DNA from 4 places in the Lysinibacillus sp. FSL M8-0216 genome. Region 1 is predicted to be linked to each of the others. Evidence: riboswitches for the same ligand, from Rfam matches in the RefSeq annotation. Region 1 holds a riboswitch; each other region holds the start of a gene.

Region 1 (3,162 bases):
ACAACGAATGGTTCAACATGGTTGATGGCCTTACAAAATCTATTTGAGGGGCGTGCCTCGGCCGTATTTGTCATGCTAGCAGGAATAGGAACAGCTTTAATGACTCGTCAGGCTAGAGAGACTAAGGACCCAATACTTCTTCGTAAGAATCGACTTACTTTGTGGAAGAGGTCGTTTTTGTTATTCGTGATAGGAATAGTCCTATATGCAGTAGGCTGGACAGGAGATATCTTACATTATTATGGCGTGTATATGTTTGTTGCCGCATGTTTGATTGCCCAATCCAAGAAAATGATGATGTTCATAATCGGTGTCATCCTCATCCTTTCACAATGGCTCCAAATTCAATTTAATTACTTCGCTGGGTGGCATCCAACATATGTATTACTAGAGTATCTTGATTTTTGGACACCGGCAGGATTTATAAGAAATTTGATGTTTAATGGCTATCATCCACTATTTCCCTGGATTTGTTTCTTTCTAACTGGCATGGTAATCGGCACATTAGATTTAACTAATCGTTCATTACGAAAAATCTTATTGGTGATGGGCTTATTGCTAGTCATAATGACGGAGACTTTTTCAACGATATTTATTAAGATGACAACGATCCATTTATTAGATGTAGAGAGTGCATTGTATTTATTTGATACGGGACCGATTCCACCGAATACGATGTATGTTCTATCTAACTCAGCGTCGGCAATTGTCCTTATCGTGGGCTCCATCTATCTTGTTGAGACATGTAAAAATAAAGTAATTGAAGCTTTGATCTTTACGGGACAATTGTCTTTAACGCATTATGTCGGCCATGTTTTTATTGGGATTGGAATATTAATTGTTTGCCAAAAGTTGGAGAATCAGACGCTTACCTTTTCCATGCTATATGCCTGCTGTTACTTTGTAGGATGTGTGCTTGTTTCTGTCTGGTGGAGAGCTAAACATCGTCGAGGTCCCCTTGAATTCTTGATGAGGAAATGGAGTTCGTAATAAATTAATGGATTGCCATCTATTTCTCGTTGATTAGGCATAAAATACTTTAGATATAGATAGTTTTCTAATCTAAAATAATCATTACAAAGTATTCAGCTAGGTTTTCTAATATTTTATATTGACAATCTTATTACAGAATTATAGAATTATTTTCAAGAAACGCAGTACTCTTATCAAGATAGGTGGAGGGACTTGGCCCAATGAAGCCTCGGCAACCGAAACATAGGTGCCACTTCCAACCGATGTATCTGAGAGATAGGAGGGGCTATCAATCAGTTTGATGCATTGGCCTCTTTTGTACAACAAGGATGAAAAAGAAGGGGTGTATCGTATGGCTCAGTCGGCAAAGGTAGAAGATAAGAAATTAGAGGCTATTGCAAAGGCCATTCAAAATCTTGAATTTGGTGAAGTGCATATTACGATTCAGGATGGTGTAATTGTTCAAATTAATAGGCTTGAAAAGCAGAGATTTCCTCAGAAGAAATAAAGGATCATTTCAGTTGAACGATGTGAAAAGGCCACCAATAAGCATGGTTTCCGTTGCTTACAAGTGGCCCTTTTTTTATGGCAATTAGCTATAGAAGCTTTTTGGAATCTGACCGATATGACGGCGATGATAGAGAAGGGGCTCCTTTTGAGAGTTTGTAATATCTAGCACCTGGCCAATAAAAATAGTATGATCACCTGCATCTATTTGCTGAAAGGATTTACATTGTAAAATAGCTGCTGTATCATGTAAAATCGGTAGTCCTAAAGAAGAAGTAGACCATTTTGCTTGAGCAAAGCGATCTGGGACTTTACTTGCAAATAATGTACATAATTGCTCTTGATCACTTGCTAAAATATTGACAGCGAATTTTTCCGCACTCATAAAGTAAGGATGGAGCTGAGATTTTTTATCAAGTGACCATAAAATAAGTAGTGGATCAATAGAAACAGATGCAAAAGAATTGACGGTTAAGCCAATTGGATTCGTTTCATGACAAGCTGTAACAACTGTTACACCTGTAGGATAGTTACCTAATGCCAATTTAAAAGCAGCAACATGATCTGTCATTCAAATCACCTCTTTATAGTTAGTAATAAATTAGTTAACGGAGTTAGTAGGTAAATTGCACTTTTTTCATACCATATAGTAACTCCTTTTCTTAAGTAAATATTAAATCAATTACACATCCAGGTAAAGCTAATGGGGGAAAGAAAGGGGAATTGCCATGACTTTATATTTTGATCATCTGGTACATCAAGTAGAATCACCGGAAAATATAAAGGTTTTCTTCAATAAACGAAATGTCCATACAGTGAACGGTGGTCAACACACGATGTGGGGGACTTACAATACGCTAAGTTATTTTGGCTTAAGCTATATTGAACAAATCGCTATTTATGATCGTGATTTATTTGAGCAAGCGGCCCTGTACCCATATTCCCTACATTATACGTTTAAACGTGATCGTGAGCGCCAAGGATTTTCACGAATTGCCTTGCGCACCAAAAATATTGAAGACGATGGTCAACGATTGCGTGCATTGGGCTATGAAGTATATGGTCCCGATGCTTGTAGCCGCACAAGACCAGACGGCACGATAATCGAATGGAAGCTATTGCATTTTGGCAGACCTGGCCTTTCAGTGGATTTTCCTTTCTTAATTGAATGGGCAGATGGAGATGAGGAGCGTTTGGCTCAATTAAAGGCTAGTGGCGCGATTGATGAAAAACAAGCCATTACAATGGAATCCATTCAGTTTTTTGTCAAGGATGTGGAGGAGACGGTGCAGCTTTGGCAGAAAGTATTACAACTACCCGAGTTTGAGCAGCATGAGCAGTTTATGTCTCTACAGCTAGCGAATATGCGCTTGGATTTTTATGAGGAAGCCTCAGCATCTAGCATGACGCTCGGTCATTTAAAAGAAGGGCCAATCGGTGTAACATTAAAGGATCCACACCGAACAAAGGAAACATTAGTGTGTCCAGGTGCTTTTTATTGGATTAATAAATAAATTAAAAATCCACTTCAATCGTTGAAGTGGATTTTTATGTGCAAACATGCAAAAAGTGGATTGAGCCATTTTCAAATACTTCATCCACTTACTATATTCTAGCTTATAATTTTACAACATTTGATGCTTGCGGGCCGCGATTGCCTTCCACAACATCAAATGAAACCTT
Region 2 (3,162 bases), 1.4 Mb from region 1:
GAAATTCAAAGCAACCATATTTTGCGCTGCCGCAGTTTTAATACCGATATTCCAAATGGAGACGGCTTGTACAGAAGTAATAACGAGTAAAGCAGCAAGTCGACTATCACGTGGTAAACCGAATGCTGCGACCATTCCAAGAAGAATAGGGACTACTGCGCCAGCACGTGCAGTAGCTGAAGGAACAAAAAATGCAAGGGCAATTGAAACTAATATTGCACCGAAAACTATGGCTTTTGTTTTTGTTCCTACAAGTGAAAGAATCCAAAGAGCAAGTCGTTTATGCAAATTGGTAATTTGCATGGCTGCTGCTAGAAAAAGAGCCGCTGCTACTAGGGCCACGGCAGAGTTACTAAAACCACTTAATGATAGTTTTAAGGCGCTAGCAGTACCTAGTTGTGTTGTTGGATCATCCATGGATGGTGCAAGTCCTAGTAAAACAGTGACGAGTGCGATAATCATTGCAGAGCTAACAGGATATGAAACGGCCTCTGTTACCCACAGGATAACCGCGAAAGCTAAAATGGCTAAAGCGCGCTGTCCGGATACAGGTAGCTCACCGTTATTAGGTAAAAAAATAATGATAATTAATAAAGCAAAAGCCAACCCAATCCATAAAGGCTTTAAATTACGCTTCGTTGTTGTTTGTTTAGGTGAAGACATATTTTCTCATCCCTTCTACGTCTACGTAAAAATGACGGTTATTATCCATAACATCGGTCAGTATAATGTTTTTTTAAGATAAGAATTCGTCCATTTGTTGTATAGAATGAAAAGAAGCGAAATATGTCTGTTTTACAGCTTTAATAGTAATTAAAGAGATAATTTATGGTCATAAAAAATACAAATATCTCCTAAAAAATATTATTTCTTTTTCTTGAAGGCAGAAGTAACTTTAGGTTCGGTTCCATTGATTAAACGTTGAATATTTTCAATGTGCAAAATAATAGCAATAGCAAAAAGTAGAATGGCAATAATGGTCGGGCCAAGCCCAGGAATCCATAAATAAGTAGCGGTACAAAAAATGAGGTAAAACTCTAATACCCCAACAATTAAATAGTTCGTTGCAAAAGATAAAATAATAAATAGAATAAGTGCAAATAAACCAATCTTCCAATCAACCGCAAGTAAAATTCCAATGATAGAGGCAGTCCCTTTTCCACCATTGAAGCCCATATAAAAAGGGAAATTATGCCCCAAAATAACCCCTGCAGCTATCAAATAGGTGAGGAGCCATGTTTGTTCTGCTGTTAAATGTGTTGCATCTGTTAAATAAAAATGTGCACCGACGATGGCTACGACGCCTTTGCCAATATCGATAAGAGCTACTAAAACGCCATATTTCCAGCCGAGTGAAAGCGTAGCATTAGAGGCACCAGCATTGCCATGGCCAGCTTTTTTTAAATCAACCCCGGATAAAAATTGTGCCACTTTAGAGCCGTGAATACAGCCAATCAAATAGCCAACAACTAGAAAACAGATCACGGCTTTTACCATAAAAATACTCCTTTCAAATTTTTTTTAAAATAGTGTATGCGTTCTTACTACGTAAAAGAGCAGACAGAAGTTTCGGAAAAAATAAAATTTAGATGTTGACAGAAAAAAACTCTATGCTTATACTTTGTAACAACGATGGAAATTGAATCTCATACTCTTATCAAGAGCGGCGGAGGGATAGGCCCTATGATGCCCGGCAACCAGTAGGTGATGAACTTACTAAGGTGCTAATTCCTACAGATTCTTACTTGGATCTGGCAGATAAGGGGAGGAAAACTTGCAACCGCAACCCTCTTCTTAGCTGAAGAGGGTTTTTGTTTTCTACAGAAAAATCCTCCTCATCTCCGGTACCATCGTAAAAAAATAACCAAATGGAGGTACACAATGACAAATTTTAAACCAGAAACACTGCTGTTACATGGCGGTCAAGAACCAGACCCAGTGACGGGTTCTAGAACAGTTCCTGTTTACCGTTCAACTGCTTTCGTTTTTAAAGACACTGCTCATGCGCAACGTCTTTTTGCCTTAGAGGAAGCGGGAAACATTTACACGCGAATTACGAATCCGACAGTGGATGTTTTTGAAAAGCGTGTGGCTTTATTAGAAGGTGGGACGGCAGCAGTAGCACTTTCATCTGGTGCAGCAGCTATTGCATTTTCTATTTTAAATCTAGCTGGAGCAGGAGATGAAATTGTAGCAGCCAGTTCTTTATATGGTGGTACGTATAATTTATTCGCTAATACATTACCAAACTATGGTATTAAAACGATTTTTGTAGATGAAACAAACCCAGAGAATTTTAAGGCTGCCATTACTGATAAAACAAAAGCTGTCTTCGCAGAAGTTTACGGTAATCCAAGCTTAAAGGTTTTAGATATTGAAGCTGTAGCTAAGATTGCACATGACAACAGCTTACCATTAATTATCGATAGTACATTTGCTTCTCCTTATGGTTCTACACCAATTGACTACGGTGCAGATGTGGTAGTTCACTCAGCAACTAAATGGATAGGTGGCCATGGGACAACTCTAGGCGGTGTTGTTGTAGACGCTGGTAAGTTTGATTGGACTAGTGGGCGATTCCCAGGCTTTACAGAGCCGGATGCTTCTTACCATGGTTTACGCTATGGAATAGATACAGCTTCTGCAGCATTTGCTACAAAGCTGCGTGTACAGCTGTTACGTGATTTTGGACCAACGTTAAGTGCAGATGCAGCTTTCAATCTATTACAAGGTTTAGAGACGCTTCATTTGCGTATCCCTAAACACAATGAAAATGCTTTAGCTGTGGCTGAATATTTACGTAACCACCCATCTGTGGAGTATGTAAATTATAATGGCCTGGAAGATTTTCCAACACATGAGTTGGCGAAAAAGTATTTAAAAAATGGCTTCGGCTCAGTGCTTACATTTGGCATTAAAGGTGGACGTGAAGCAGGACGAAAGCTTATTGATCATGTAAAGCTGTTTTCACATGTGGCAAATGTAGGGGATGCTAAGTCGCTAATTATCCATCCAGCATCTACTACACACCAACAATTATCAGCAGATGAACTAATTCAAGCTGGCGTAACCGAATCGCTCATTCGCTTATCAATCGGTTTAGAGGCAGTGGAGGACATCATTGCAGATTTAGAGCAGGCTATTACTCAGGCAACAGCAACA
Region 3 (3,162 bases), 860 kb from region 1:
TCGATCAGCACAGAGCCACACACTATACGAGAAAGACTTCTACACCCCATTGGTTTATTTTATCGGTTGATGGACAAGAAATGATTTATGGTCACTCGCCGTCAAACCAGGAAACCGCTTTTATAACGAATGATCCTGTGCATATTTATTTATTAGAGGATTATGTTTGGCATGATGTTCTTATCAATCGACTAGTGAAGCGTGATGATAAAGAGCTTGAGGACTGGATTGCTAAAGAACGTAAAGCATTTTTCTTAGAGTAGCTATAAGGGAAGGGGAGCATCTTGAAAAAATGGATGTTGCCAGTATTGTTTTATGTATTATGGATTGGCGGATGTGATTCTGCACCGCTGCTAGTTCCACCTAAGATTCAGGAGCTAACCATCGTTCCTGACCATATCCAACAGCATATTATAGCTCAAGAAAGAATTCAGTTATTGTATGAAGATGACATGACGTACTATCTTGTCATGTTTTCGAAAGGAAATGTGCTAGCAAGTGTGGCAGCAAATGAAGATCGGTTAGTCATTCATTTCAAGGAAGGAAGCGAGCAAAAGAAAGAAGCTCAACCGTATGTCTATGCCATCAATAAAAACCCGGAGCTGACGATTATTGAGCTATATATTAACGGCAAAAGCATGGCGATAGATCGCATGACTATGATGTAATAAAAAAACCGAAATCCCTAAAAAAGAGATTTCGGTTTTTGTTGATATTAATAAAATACTTTATCTACATTGTATTTGGAGCGGAACGTATTAATCGCATATGTTTCATAAATTTCACGTTCCATAGGATCTTCTACTTCATAGACTTCAATTTTGAAGACCTCGTCACGATAGTTTTTCAACGGAGATACATTGTCTTCAAAATGTTTTTTAATGCGTTGACGAATTTTACGTGCTTTGCCGACAAATAATAGCTCATTCTTTTCATTATAGAATAAGAAAATGCCGCCTTTATCACGTGTGATTTTGTGGAAGTCGATGAAACCAAAGTATGGTGTAATTGGGACATCACCTGGTTTTACATCTTGTTCGCGTTGGCGAATGACTACATCTGGTTTTGGAAATTCAATATTAATCAAAGTATTCACGTTCCTCTCTATTACTAAAGATATATGGTAACATAATAGCGGCATGTTTACCATAAAATTTCATGTAGAATAACCATATACAGCAAGCTTAGTGTTTATCAAATGATTGGAGAACATGCATAGGAATAACAAAATATTCTATGAATTATTGATATTCTAACTAGTCCATGTTACAATTCAAGATAATTAAATAATCTTATCAAGAGAAGCAGAGGGATTTGGCCCGATGACGCTTCAGCAACCTCTAACAAATGTTAGAAAGGTGCTAATTCCAGCAAAGGTTTTTCCTTTGAGAGATAAGAGTGAACGTGAAAAAAATCCTTCTCATTCTATCTCATATGGAATGTGGAGGATTTTTTAATTTTTAGAAAAAGGAGCAAAAAAAGAGAGGGGAACGCAAGATGCCAATTAATATTCCGAAAAATTTACCTGCTGGAGAACATTTACGTGAGGAAAAAATCTTCGTAATGGAAGAGGACCGTGCGAGAACACAGCAAATACGTCCATTAAATATATTAATCTTAAATTTGATGCCTGAAAAAGAAAAAACTGAGCTACAATTACTACGATTACTAGGAAATACACCATTACAGGTGAATATTACTTTTTTAAACACAGCTACTCATGAATCTAAAAATGTCAGTAAGTCTCATTTACAATTATTCTACACAACGTTTAACCAAATTCGTCATCGACGCTATGATGGTATGATCATTACGGGTGCGCCAGTAGAAAAAATGCCATTTGAAGAGGTTAACTATTGGCAGGAAATTGCTGAAATTATGGATTGGTCAAAAAAGAATGTGACATCCGTGCTACATATATGTTGGGGGGCACAGGCTGCTTTATATCATCATTATGGGATTGGAAAGGTCGAGCTTTCTGCTAAATGCTCCGGAGTTTATTCTCATGTGATTACTGATTTAACAGTAGATTTAGTACGAGGCTTTAGTGATTTATTTACAGCCCCTCATTCTCGCTATACATCTGTCTCGATTGACGAGGTTCGCAATCATCCAGACTTACGCTTATTATCCTATTCAGAGGATGCAGGTGTATTTATCGTGCAATCCAAAGATAATAAAAACATTATGATTACTGGTCATTTAGAATATGATGCGACAACATTAGCCGATGAATACAGTCGCGATGTTGCCAAGGGCATCCATATAGACGTTCCAGTAAACTACTTCCCAAATGATGATCCAGCAAAGGCACCGATGAATACATGGCGTGCCCATACGCATTTATTGTTCTCCAACTGGTTGAACTACTACGTATACCAAGAGACACCATATGAATGGGATTTTGTGGACGAAATTGAATATCATATTTAAATAACACTAAAAAGTCTAATTTCTTCGCTAAGCAGCTTGAAGGAATTAGACTTTGTTATTCTAGATTTTTCTTGTCAGAACTCGTTTTATCTGGTGGCGCCTGGTCGTCCTGTTTGGATGTAGCGTTGCCCGCTTCAGAATTGTCTTGAGTAGAGACTGGATTATCTGTTTTTTTCTGATTGGAAACTGTATTATCTGGTGTCGCCTGATTGTCTTGCTTGGAAGCCATAGTCGCAGGTTTAGCCTGATTAACTTGAGTGGTACCTGTATTAGTATCGTTCGCCTGATTATCCTGATTGGAATCTGTATTAACAGGTTTTGTCTGATTATCCTGATTGGAATCCGTATTAACAGGTTTTGTCTGATTATCCTGATTGGAATCCGTATTAACAGGTTTTGTCTGATTCTCCTGATTGGAATCTGTATCATCAGGTTTTGTCTGATTCTCCTGATTGGAATCTGTATTAACAGGTTTTGTCTGATTATCCTGATTGGAATCTGTATTAACAGGTTTTGTCTGATTCTCCTGATTGGAATCCGTATTAACAGGTTTCGTCTGATTATCCTGATGGGAATCCTTATTATCAGGTATCGCCTGATTCTCCTGATTGGAATTCATATTATCAGGTTTCGTCTTATTCTCCTGATGGGAATCCTTATTATCAGGTATCGCCTGATTCTCCTGATTGGAATTCATATTATCAGGTTTCGTCTGATTCTCCTGATTGA
Region 4 (3,162 bases), 2.3 Mb from region 1:
TTCGTTGGGTCACCCGTAACAGCTAGCACATCATGAATTCCTAAGGCATTTAACCCCATTAAATGTGATTGAAGACCAATTAAATTACGATCTCGACAGGTAATATGTGTAAGGGGGCGCACGCCATTAGTACTTTTCAATAACGCCCCCATTGCAATATTGCTAATACGTGGGGATGCCAATGAATTGTCTGCCATCATCACTACATCGGCACCTGCCTCATATAGTTGTTTGGCCCCTTCAAGAAATCCATCTATTTCTAAGTGTCTAGGTGTATCCAACTCTACGATGACCGAGCGTTCACGCTTTACTTTTTCATGAAGTGGTTCAAATTTAGCTGGCTCGGCATCACGAACAATTTCAATCTTTTCAGGCTTCGCATGCTTTTCACTAACTGGTGATAGCTCTTCTAAATACTTCTTTGCGGCTGCAATATGCTTTGGTGTCGTACCACAACAACCCCCAATTAAGCGAACACCCTGATCACGCAGTTCAACAGCAGCGCGACCAAAATAATCAGCCTCCGACTCATAAACAACACGCCCGTCCTCTAAATCTAATAGCGAAGCATTTGGATAGGCTGACATAAATGCCTTTGCCGGAAGTTCTACAGCCTCAAACGCTTGAATCGTATGATATGGACCTAGACGGCAATTGACACCAACAATATCTGCACCAAGAATCTCTAACTCATGTAGCGCATTATTTAAAGACATACCATTTTGTAAAACACCAGGCTCATGCATAGATACTTGAGCAATTATCGGTATATTAGTTTTGGCGCGTAGCACGTTTAATGTTGCTGTTAATTCTTCAAAATCATAATAAGTTTCGAGTAAAAGGCCATCAGGATTTCCTGCAAGTAACACACTTGCCTGCTCTTCAACGGTCGCTAATATGTCATCTAATGTTGCATCGCTTTTACGAATGCCACGAATTCCACCAATTGTTCCTAAAACAAATTGACCGCCATCCGCTGCTGCTCGCTTAGCAATAGTAATAGCTGCTTCATTAAATTGTTGGACACTTGATTCTAGTCCATAGCGAGCTAATTTAATGGCATTGGCACCGTACGTATTCGTTTGAATAATATCAGCACCCGCTGCGATATATTCTCTATGAATCTTTTCAATTAATTCAGGTCTCTGAACATTCATTTCCTCATGACAATACTCCAATCCATAGCCATACAACACTGTGCCTATTGCACCGTCTGCCGTCAATACATGCGTTTTTAATTTTTCAAGCAATCCCATAAAACTAGCCTCTCTTCCTCTATTTCTGTATAATAAAAAGCCTTCTTTTATATAAAAAGAAGGCTTTAACGACTCATCATTATTGTTCCTTCTCATCTTCGACTCAACGGTCTTCTGGATTTAGCACCTGACAAAAAGTTGGTTGCTGAAGCTTCAATGGGCCAGTCCCTCTGCTTCTCTTGATAAGAATTATTAAGTATGAATTTTTTAAATAATTAAAAGAATCATATCGTTTACAGACGAATGAGTCAAGACTATTTCACATAACAAAGAAATTATTTGCTTAAAAACTTAGAAATTAGATAGTTCTTCTGCAAGCTCTTCACCAATTTTTTTCCCATTTTGAATGCAAGCACCAATACCTACTCCAAAATAAGAGCAACCCGCTATCGATAAATTCGGATAGTTTTCATTCAGCTCTAGTAGTAAGCCTTGTAGCGCTTCCCGGTGAGCTAAGTCATATTTAGGCATTTGATCAATCCATTTTGTGACATTCACAACGGTTGGCTTTTCATCAATTCCTAGGCTTTTCCGAACATCTTCTAAAGCGACGGCTGCCAATTCGTCGTCAGTCATTTTACGTAACTGCTCATACGCCGGATTAATACTCTTATAGAATAGGCGAACAAGTAGTTGATTGTTTTTCGATGTATGCTTCCACTTGCGACTCGTCCAAGTTGCTGCATTACAAGTGACATCAGAATTATGCGATACAATATAGCCTGTTCCATCCGCAGGTAAGTTTGCATCAGGCACATCAAAGCCTAGATAAATAGTAATGGCTGATGCTGTAGTAAACTGATCAAAATAATGTGTTAAGGAGTCGTCCTGTAATATACTTTGAACCGCTTCATTCGGTAGCGCTAGAACAACATAATCTGCCTCAATGTATTGACCATTTGCTAATGAAATCGAATACTTGTTCCCCATTTTTTGGACATGATTTGTGGCTACCCCTTTAATGATGTCTACCTCTGTTAATTTCTGTTCTAATCGCTCAATTAAAGAGGATAATCCATTTTGAAATGAAATAAATTTTTTATTAGCAGCTTTAACAAATTGCTCACGATTCGCATCAAAACCTTTTATGATACTTCCATTGTCATTTTTATAGTCAATTAAATACGGTAAAGTGGAGGCAATAGAAAGTTGGTGTAAATCACCAGAATAGACACCTGCTAAAACAGGTGCAATTTGATTTTCCACAAGCTCTTCGCCAAGATAATAAGTTAAAAATTCCCCTATTGAGCTTTCTTTTGTAAAACCTGCATTGGGTAAAGTTAAATCTTTTAAAGCTTCTTGTTTGGCCTGGTCAGAGATAAGTGTGCTTTCCTCAAGTGATGCCACACTCATAGGTATACCGAAAGTAGAATCCGCTGGAATGGCGTGCAGCTCGTTATTTGTATAAATATAGGATATACCTGTTTCGTTGTAAACGAGATGATCTTCAAAGTCTAGCTCCTGCACTAGCTCCATTACACCTTTATGGCGAGCTACGATTGAATCAGCACCAGTTTCCATAATAAAACCTTGTTCATAGGCTGAATATAGTTTGCCACCTAAATATGTATTTTTTTCTACGAGCACTAGCTGAACATCTAAATTTTTTTCCTTCACTTGGCGTTGCAGATAATGCATTGTGCATAAACCAGTAATACCGCCACCTAATACAACAACTGTTTTCATAGTAAACCGCCCCTATTTTTAGTTCTGTCTACAGTATAAACTTATTTTCATTGAAAATTACGTTAAACCCTTTACAAATTTAGCAAAAATAGAGCTATCTCAACTGTGAGATAACTCTAGCTCCAAGAATATGCTTACTAAACACACATTATAATGAGTACTATAGTGTTTAATATAGCTACTAGTGATCTAGCTTTTTAAATTTTGGGCAAAGCTAGCT

What was found. A riboswitch is a leader RNA that binds a small molecule or an ion and turns the genes downstream of it on or off. The one in region 1 is predicted to bind S-adenosylmethionine.
Region 2: another riboswitch for S-adenosylmethionine. It lies ahead of MKX57_RS01840 (O-acetylhomoserine aminocarboxypropyltransferase/cysteine synthase family protein); the one in region 1 lies ahead of MKX57_RS08215 (YezD family protein).
Region 3: another riboswitch for S-adenosylmethionine. It lies ahead of metA (homoserine O-succinyltransferase); the one in region 1 lies ahead of MKX57_RS08215 (YezD family protein).
Region 4: another riboswitch for S-adenosylmethionine. It lies ahead of MKX57_RS21220 (bifunctional homocysteine S-methyltransferase/methylenetetrahydrofolate reductase); the one in region 1 lies ahead of MKX57_RS08215 (YezD family protein).

What each region holds. Positions count from the first base shown of each region.
Region 1 covers NZ_CP152007.1:1,744,692-1,747,853, forward strand. Annotated here, with positions in the region: gene MKX57_RS08210 (heparan-alpha-glucosaminide N-acetyltransferase domain-containing protein) at 1-990, shown strand, start outside; SAM riboswitch class I at 1,161-1,255, shown strand; gene MKX57_RS08215 (YezD family protein) at 1,325-1,480, shown strand; gene MKX57_RS08220 (flavin reductase family protein) at 1,565-2,050, opposite strand; gene MKX57_RS08225 (VOC family protein) at 2,208-2,993, shown strand; gene MKX57_RS08230 (cold-shock protein) at 3,097-3,162, opposite strand, start outside.
Region 2 covers NZ_CP152007.1:374,032-377,193, forward strand. Annotated here, with positions in the region: gene MKX57_RS01830 (DASS family sodium-coupled anion symporter) at 1-663, opposite strand, end outside; gene MKX57_RS01835 (glycerol-3-phosphate acyltransferase) at 865-1,497, opposite strand; SAM riboswitch class I at 1,652-1,765, shown strand; gene MKX57_RS01840 (O-acetylhomoserine aminocarboxypropyltransferase/cysteine synthase family protein) at 1,882-3,162, shown strand, end outside.
Region 3 covers NZ_CP152007.1:2,602,040-2,605,201, reverse strand. Annotated here, with positions in the region: gene MKX57_RS12715 (TrmB family transcriptional regulator) at 1-263, shown strand, start outside; gene MKX57_RS12710 (hypothetical protein) at 285-668, shown strand; gene MKX57_RS12705 (nucleotide excision repair endonuclease) at 716-1,087, opposite strand; SAM riboswitch class I at 1,290-1,399, shown strand; gene metA (homoserine O-succinyltransferase) at 1,498-2,433, shown strand; gene MKX57_RS12695 (endospore germination permease) at 2,489-3,162, opposite strand, start outside.
Region 4 covers NZ_CP152007.1:4,269,500-4,272,661, forward strand. Annotated here, with positions in the region: gene MKX57_RS21220 (bifunctional homocysteine S-methyltransferase/methylenetetrahydrofolate reductase) at 1-1,256, opposite strand, end outside; SAM riboswitch class I at 1,346-1,445, opposite strand; gene MKX57_RS21225 (protoporphyrinogen oxidase) at 1,548-2,942, opposite strand; gene MKX57_RS21230 (globin-coupled sensor protein) at 3,132-3,162, opposite strand, start outside.